Regions from separate parts of the Metapseudomonas otitidis genome, predicted to be linked through region 1. Evidence: predicted binding sites of a transcription regulator. Region 1 holds the regulator's gene; the other holds the start of a gene.

Region 1 (4,208 bases):
GAGCCAGATGCAGAATCGTCGCCCGCAGCAGGCCAATCTGTGGCGTCGCCTGCAGCGGATGGGGCTGCCGGTGGAGCTGTCCCGTGTGCTACTGGAGCGCGTGAGCAGCGTCAAGGATCCGCGCCAGGCCTGGCGCATGGTGCTGGCCCACCTGGCCCACGCCATCCGTACCCCTGCCGAGGAGCCTCTGGAAGAGGGGGGCGTGATCGCCCTGGTCGGTCCCGCCGGCATGGGCAAGACCACCACCCTGGCCAAGCTGGCCGCCCGCTACGTGCTTAAGTACGGCGCCCAGCAGATCGCCCTGGTGAGCATGGACAGCTACCGGATCGGTGCCCAGGAACAGCTGAAGACCCTGGGCCGCATCCTCGGTGTGTCTGTCACTCACGTCGATCCGGGCCAGTCGCTGACCCAGGCTCTCGCCCCCCTCGCACGCAAGCGTGTGGTGCTGATTGATACGGCGGGGCTGCCGGCGAACGATCCGGCGCTTAAAATGCAGCTCGAGACACTGGCCAGTCGCAGCGTGAAAGCGCGCAATTTCCTCGTTTTGGCTGCAACCAGTCAAAGCCAGGTGCTGAAAGCGGCCTACCATAGTTACAAGCGGTGTGGCCTTTCGGGCTGCATCCTGACCAAGCTCGATGAAGCCGCGAGCCTGGGCGAAGTGTTGGGACTGGCTATCGGCCAGCATCTGCCGGTAGCCTATCTCGCTGATGGGCCTCGGATTCCGGATGATCTCCAGGTTCCGCGCAGTCACCAACTGGTGAGCCGTGCGGTGAGCCTTCAGGCACCGGAGGACCCCAGCGAGGAAGCCATGGCCGACCTGTTCGCAGGTCTGTACCAGGCGCCCACTCGCCAGGTTGGATAGAAACCCAGAGCCGCCCGGGATGGGTGGCGTGAATGCGCCAAGTGGCCCAGTCGACGTGAACAAGGTGTGTGATAAATGGGTAGTTTGCATCCCGTACAGGTGATTGCTGTAACCGGTGGCAAGGGCGGTGTCGGCAAGACCAACGTATCCGTGAACCTCTCGCTGGCGCTGGCCGACCTGGGGCGCCGCGTGATGCTGCTGGACGCCGACCTCGGCCTGGCCAACGTCGACGTGCTGCTCGGGCTGACGCCCAAGCGGACCCTGGCGGACGTGATCGCAGGCGAGTGCGACCTGCGTGACGTGCTGCTGCAAGGGCCGGGCGGCGTCCGCATCGTGCCAGCCGCTTCCGGCACGCAGAGCATGGTCCAGCTCTCGCCGATGCAGCATGCCGGCCTGATCCAGGCGTTCAGCGAGATCAGCGACAACCTGGACGTGCTGGTGATCGACACCGCCGCCGGCATCGGCGATGCGGTGGTCAGCTTCGTCCGTGCTGCGCAGGAAGTGATCGTGGTCGTCTGCGACGAGCCTACGTCCATTACCGACGCCTATGCGCTGATCAAGCTGCTCAACCGCGACTTCGGCATGAGCCGTTTCCGGGTCCTGGCCAATATGGCCCACAGCCCGCAGGAAGGTCGCAACCTCTTTGCTAAGCTGACCAAGGTGACCGATCGCTTCCTCGATGTGGCCTTGCAGTACGTCGGCGCCGTCCCCTACGACGAGTCCGTGCGCAAGGCGGTGCAGAAGCAGCGAGCGGTCTACGAAGCGTTCCCGCGTTCGAAATGTGCCCTGGCGTTCAAGGCGATTGCTCAGAAGGTCGACAGCTGGCCGTTACCGGCCAACCCCCGCGGCCACCTTGAGTTCTTCGTCGAGCGACTGGTGCAGCAACCCATCGCGGATTCGACCGTATGACACCACCCGCAAGTGGACTTCGCATGTACAACAAGGCTCAGGCCGGGGATTCCCAGCACCAGCTGATCGAGCGCTACGCGCCCCTGGTCAAGCGGATCGCCTACCACCTGCTGGCACGCTTGCCGGCGAACGTGCAGGTTGAAGACCTCATGCAGGCGGGGATGATCGGCCTGCTGGAAGCATCGAAGAAGTACGACTCCAGCAAGGGTGCGAGTTTCGAGACCTACGCCGGCATCCGCATCCGCGGGGCGATGCTCGACGAGGTCCGCAAGGGCGACTGGGCACCGCGCTCGGTCCACCGCAATACCCGGATGGTCAGCGACGCCATCCGCAAAGTCGAGGCAAGAACTGGACGTGACGCTAAAGATCAGGAGGTTGCGGCCGAACTTGGATTGAGTCTCGAAGATTACTACGGCATCCTGAGCGACACTTTGGGCAGCCGGCTGTTCAGCTTCGACGACCTTCTGGAAGGCGGGGAGCATGGCACGGCGCACGAAGATACCGGAGTCACCCATCTCGAACCTTCGAATGACCTGGAAGACGAGCGCTTCCAGGCGGCGCTGGCCGATGCCATCGCCAATCTGCCGGAACGAGAGCGCCTGGTGCTGGCGCTGTATTACGACGAAGAGCTGAATTTGAAGGAAATCGGTGAAGTGCTGGGAGTCAGTGAATCCCGAGTCAGCCAGTTGCACAGCCAGTGCGCCGCACGTCTGCGGGCCCGGCTGGGTGAGTGGCGTGCCTGAAGCACACCGGTTTTTCGATTGAACGACGCCCCCGTGACCCGGGGGCGTTCAGGACTGTACGGAGGTCGATTTGGACAAGAACATGAAAATCCTCATCGTGGACGATTTCTCTACGATGAGACGCATCATCAAGAACCTCCTGCGTGATTTGGGCTTCACCAACACCGCAGAGGCCGACGACGGCACAACCGCCTTGCCGATGCTGCACAGCGGCAATTTCGATTTCCTGGTCACCGACTGGAACATGCCCGGCATGACTGGCATCGACCTGCTGCGAGCCGTGCGCGCTGACGAGCGCCTGAAGCACCTGCCGGTGCTGATGGTGACTGCTGAAGCCAAGCGCGATCAGATCATCGAAGCCGCCCAGGCCGGCGTGAACGGGTACGTGGTCAAGCCGTTCACGGCCCAGGTGCTCAAAGAGAAGATTGAAAAGATCTTCGAGCGGGTCAACGGCTGATGCCAGTCGCGAGGACGCCATGGATAAAGATTCCCAGTCGGGAGACCTCGAGTCGACCCTGAAAAATCATGCACGCGAGCTGGTGGAAACCCTTGAAAAGGGCAACTTCGGCGATGCGGTGCAACTGATCCACGAACTGAACAAGGTTCGCGACCGCGGCCTCTATCAGGAAGTCGGCAAGCTCACCCGCGAGTTGCACAATGCGATCGTCAACTTCCAGATCGATCCGCATTTGCCCCACGCCAAGGAAATGTCCCAGATCGCCGATGCGACGGATCGTCTCTCCTACGTCGTGCACATGACGGAGAAGGCAGCCAACCGCACCATGGATCTGGTGGAGGAGAGCGCACCGCTGCTCAATGGCCTGGGCGATGAAGCCCAGAGCCTTTCCGAGGAGTGGGGGCGCTTCATGCGGCGCGAGATCGGCGCGGATGCGTTCCGGGAGTTGGCCAAGCGCATCGAATCGTTCCTGGCGCGCAGCCAGCGCGACACCGAGCAGCTATCCTCCCATATGAACGACATCCTGCTGGCACAGGACTATCAGGACCTGACCGGGCAAGTGATCAAACGCGTCACCCAGTTGGTGACCGAAGTTGAGCACAACCTGGTGAAACTGGTGCTGATGGCCAGTGATGTAGACCGTTTCGCAGGCATTCAACATGACCGCGAAGCGATGGTTGTCGAGAAAGAAAAACTAAAAGATCCATCTAGGGGTGAAGGTCCGCAGATCAATGCCGATAAGCGTGATGACGTCGTGGCCGATCAGGTCGACGTCGATGATCTGTTATCCAGCCTTGGTTTCTAGGGGAGCCGCCTAATGAGCTTCGACGCCGATGAAGAAATCCTCCAGGACTTCCTGGTAGAGGCCGGCGAAATACTGGAGCAATTGTCCGAGCAGCTCGTTGAGCTGGAGAGCCGTCCGGACGATATGGATCTGCTCAATGCCATTTTCCGGGGTTTCCACACGGTCAAGGGCGGAGCTGGTTTCCTCCAGCTAAACGCCCTTGTGGAATGCTGCCACATCGCCGAAAACGTGTTCGACATCCTCCGCAAGGGTGCGCGTCGAGTCGATGCCGAGCTGATGGACGTGGTGCTTCAGGCACTGGATACCGTCAACGAGATGTTCAGCCAGGTACGCGAGCGCTCCGAGCCGACGCCCGCCACGCCCGAGCTGCTGGCCGCATTGTCGCGCCTGGCAGAGCCTGCGGGTGCGTCCGAGCCTGAGCCTGTTGCTGAG
Region 2 (4,208 bases), 2.7 Mb from region 1:
GCGCCTGATCCAGGCGCTTTACCCAGGACGCCCGGCCCCGGCCGGGCGTCTGCGTTTCCGGGCCTTGGCCCGGGCAGCAGGCTGCTCTAGAGTGTCGGCGGATCAAGGAGCCGCCATGCAACCGGACATCGCCACCGGCTGGTGTGAAGACGCCCGCCATTGCCCCTCGCCCAACTTCAATGCCCGTCCGCACGGGGAGATCTCCCTGCTGGTCATCCACAACATCAGCCTGCCCCCGGGCCAGTTCGGCACCGGCAAGGTGGTGGAGTTCTTCCAGAACCGCCTGGACGCCGACGAGCATCCCTACTTCGCCGGCATCGCCGACATGCAGGTGTCCGCACACTTCCTCATCGAGCGCGACGGCCGGGTGACCCAGTTCGTCTCCTGCCTCGACCGCGCCTGGCACGCCGGCAAGTCCTCTTTCGAAGGTCGCGAGAACTGCAACGACTTTTCCCTGGGCATCGAACTGGAAGGCACCGACGACCTGCCCTACAGCGATGCCCAGTACGACGCCCTGGGCCGCCTGGCCCGTGGTTTGCTGCGTGCCTACCCCGCCATAACCCCCGAGCGGGTCTGCGGCCACAGCGACATCGCCCCCGTGCGCAAGACCGACCCGGGGCCCGCTTTCGACTGGGCGCGGTTGCGCGCCAGCCTGCTGCATAAGGAGATGACCCCATGAGCTTCCTGGTACTGCTGCTGGTGCTGTGGATCGAGAAACTCTCCAACTGGCGCCAGCGCCTGCAACGGGACAGTGCCTGGCTGCGGCAGCTGGATGGCGCCGCCGCCAGCCGCCCCCTGGCGGGGCGGCCCTGGCTGGCGCTGGGGATCTGGGTGGTGCTGCCGCTGGTGGCGCTGGCCCTGGTGCTGACCATGCTGCAGCCCCTGGCCTATGGCTGGCTGGCGCTTCCGGTGCACCTGCTGGTGGTGGTCTTCGCCCTTGGCCGTGGCGATGTCCAGGCCGACCTCGGCTCCTTCCGCGACGCCTGGCGCCGGGGCGATACCCAGGGTGCCCTGCATGTCGCCGAGCGCGACCTGGGCCTGCGGGTGGAGGAGGGCGACGACCTGCTGATGCGGGTGCAGGAGCATCTGGTCTGGCAGGCCTACCAGAGCTTCTTCGCGGTGATCTTCTGGTACTTCCTGCTGGGCCCGGTGGCGGCCCTGGCCTACCGCCTGCTGGCCCTGGCCGAGGAGCGCGCCGCGTCCCCCGCCATCCGCGAGCAGGCCCGCCAGGTGCGGCATGCCTTCGACTGGGTGCCGGTGCGGGTACTGGCGGCCAGCTTCTCCCTGGTGGGCAACTTCGTCGCTGTCAGCCGCGTACTGCTGCATGAGCTGCTCAACTGGGAGATGTCCGCCGAGCGTTTCGTGGTGATCGCCGGGCGTGCTGCCGGCGAGCTGCCCGAGTCCAGCGCGGGCGAGGAGGGCGTGGCCAGCCTGGACGCCCTGTGGCACCTGCTGGTCCGTTCCGCCGTGCTCTGGTACGCGGGTTTCGCCCTGTGGACGCTGTTCTTCTGACGGCGCCTTTCGCGTTGATCTGTAGCCGTTCTTAACCTTAAGTTACAGAAACCCTCGCCGATATCAGGTACACAGGGCCTGCGTCGAGTGAGGGTCTTTTGTGATATCCGTCACTTTTATCGCCGGGCATAGGACGCCCTGATCGGTCTGCCGCAGGTCGGGCGATAGGGGACGGCATGCTGTCACCGTGCCATCCTGATTCCGTCCAAGACGCCGCATAACAATAAATAAGCAAGCCAGGAGACGTCGTGTGAAGACTCTGCTGTATCCGGCCATCGCGCTGATGAATCGCCTCAGCTTCGGCATGAAGTTCAGTCTGATCAGCGTGCTGTTCTTCCTGCCGATGATCGTCACCAACTACTTCCTCGTTCGCGAGTCCTACGAGCAGTTCGTCAGCACCCGCAACGAGCTGCAGAGTCTGGACCTGCTGCACGCCAGCCAGGGCCTGCGGCGCAACCTGGAAAGCCTCAACGACCTGGTGCTGATCAACTCCCTGATCGGCCAGTCCGGCCAGGCGGGCGACCTCGACAGCCGCGTCACCCGCGTGGAACAGGACGTGCTCGCGGCCCTCAAGGCGCTTCAGCCGGTCACCACAGACGCCGAGCAGGTCACCGAGTTCAACGCCAAGCGCGACGAAATGCTCAACGCCCTCCAGGCCGCGCAGAAGGAAACCTCCCTGCAGAGCAAGAGCGCGATGATCGAGAAGCTCCTCGGCAATGCCCAGGTCTTCATCAAGCTGGTCGCCAGCCAGGCCGGCCTCAGCCAGGACAGCCAGCGCGATGTGCGCCAGGTGGCCGAACTGATCACCAGCGTTACCCCCGATGTCACCGCCGGCATCAGCCAGGGGCGTGCCATCGGTTCCTATTCCCTGGGCCAGGGCTTCCTCAACTCCGCCGCCAGCACCAAGCTCGACGACCTGCTGCTGGACCTGGAGAAGCTCGGCAGCGAGTACGGCCTCAAGCTGCAGGACGCCCTCAGCGGCAACCCGCGCGCCCAGGCCGCCCTCAGCCAGCAGGCCGACGCCAGTCGCGCCACCCTCAAGGAGGCCGCCACCCTGTTCGAGGAGCAGGTGATCATGGCCGATACCCTCGACACACCCTGGGCCACCTTCTACGACCAGGTCAGCGCGCTGATGGACAAGACCTACGCGCTGAACGACGCCGCCCTGGAGTTCCTGCGCAGCGACCTGGACAAGCGCCTCGGCGAGAAGCGCGTCCAGACCATCCTGCTGGTGGTGGCGCTAGTGGGTGTCTTCCTCGCCATCGTCTACCTCTACAGCGGTTTCTACGTCTCCACCCGCACCACCCTCAAGCGCCTCGGCAAGGTGCTCGACCAGGTGGCCGCCGGCGACATGACCGTCAGCTTCCAGGCCGAAAGCCGCGACGAACTGGGCGAGCTGGGGCAGGTATTCAACGGCACCGTGGCCAAGATCCATGACCTGATCCAGCTGGTCGGCCAGACCGTCTCGGAAGTCGAACGCCAGGCCAGCCGCGTCCAGCAGGTGTCCGAGGAGAGCAACCTCGCCGTCGCCGGGCAGCGCAGCCAGATCGAGCAGGTCGCCACCGCCATGAACCAGATGTCCGCCACCGCCCAGGAAGTGGCGCGCAGCGCGGCAGCCGCCGTCGGCAGTGCCCACAGCGTCAACGAAGAAACCGTCAATGGTCGCAGCCTGGTGGAGTCCCAGCTGGGCAGCATCGAACGCCTGGCCCACGAGATCGAGCAGTCGGTGAACGTCATCAACCAGCTGGCGTCCGACAGCGCCTCCATCAGTCGTGTGCTGGAAGTGATCAAGGGCATCGCCGAGCAGACCAACCTGCTGGCCCTCAATGCCGCCATCGAAGCCGCCCGTGCCGGCGAGCAGGGGCGCGGCTTCGCCGTGGTGGCCGACGAGGTGCGCACCCTCGCCAAACGCACCCAGCAGTCCACCGAGGAGATCGAACAGATGATCGCCCGCCTGCAGGGCGGTGTCGGCGCGGCCGTGAAGGCGATGAACACCAGCCACCAGATGGCCGGCGGCACCGTCAACCAGTCCGGCCGCGTGCAGCAGGCGCTGGAGAACATCCTTGGCGCCGTGGGGATGATCGTCGACCAGAACCAGCAGATCGCCGCGGCTGCCGAGCAGCAGACCGCCGTCGCCCACGACATCGACCAGAACATCGTCGAGATCAACAGCGCCGGCGAACGCACCGCCCAGGGGGCCAGCCAGACCGAACAGGCCAGCCGCCAGCTGTCCGACCTGGTCGCGCAGCTCAAGCAGCTGATCGGCGCGTTCCGCGTCTGATCGTTAGCCGCAAGCAAAAGCCCGCCAATCGGCGGGCTTTTCGTTTGTTGGCCTATGGGATAGGTCGTAGCCCGGGCTTCAGCCCGGGAACGGCGCCCAGCCGAACAGCTCGCAGGCGTTCCGGCTGCTGGCCGCCGCCAGGGCATCCGGCGTCAGCCCCATCAGTTCGGCGAGGTTGGCGCAGATGGCCGGCAGGTATTCCGGGCTGTTGCGCTGGTGCGGATGCATGGCGGGCGCCATGTCCGGCGCATCGGTCTCCAGCACGATGGCGTCCAGGGGCAGGCGCGGCACCACCTTGCGCAGGCGGTTGGCCTGGGGCCAGGTGGGGGCGCCGCCCAAGCCCAGGCGGAAGCCCAGCTTCAGGTATTCGCGGGCTTCCTCGTAGCTGCCGGCGAAGGCGTGGACGATGCCGCCC

The links. Region 1 encodes FliA, which starts transcription of late flagellar genes. Its sites were predicted from a motif close to CTAAAGTTTNNNNNNNNNNNGCCGNTAA; they were not measured.
Region 2: PotMrB4_RS05720 (methyl-accepting chemotaxis protein) is a predicted target of FliA. The motif match lies at 1,549-1,576, and genes of this name have one in related genera.

What each region holds. Positions count from the first base shown of each region.
Region 1 is NZ_AP022642.1:3,947,412-3,951,619, reverse strand. It holds gene flhF (flagellar biosynthesis protein FlhF) at 1-862, shown strand, start outside; gene fleN (flagellar synthesis regulator FleN) at 938-1,771, shown strand; gene fliA (RNA polymerase sigma factor FliA) at 1,768-2,514, shown strand; gene PotMrB4_RS18115 (chemotaxis response regulator CheY) at 2,597-2,971, shown strand; gene PotMrB4_RS18110 (protein phosphatase CheZ) at 2,991-3,776, shown strand; gene PotMrB4_RS18105 (chemotaxis protein CheA) at 3,789-4,208, shown strand, end outside.
Region 2 is NZ_AP022642.1:1,208,747-1,212,954, forward strand. It holds gene PotMrB4_RS05705 (DUF1631 domain-containing protein) at 1-8, shown strand, start outside; gene ampD (1,6-anhydro-N-acetylmuramyl-L-alanine amidase AmpD) at 116-679, shown strand; gene ampE (regulatory signaling modulator protein AmpE) at 676-1,512, shown strand; gene PotMrB4_RS05720 (methyl-accepting chemotaxis protein) at 1,763-3,793, shown strand; gene PotMrB4_RS05725 (TatD family hydrolase) at 3,872-4,208, opposite strand, start outside.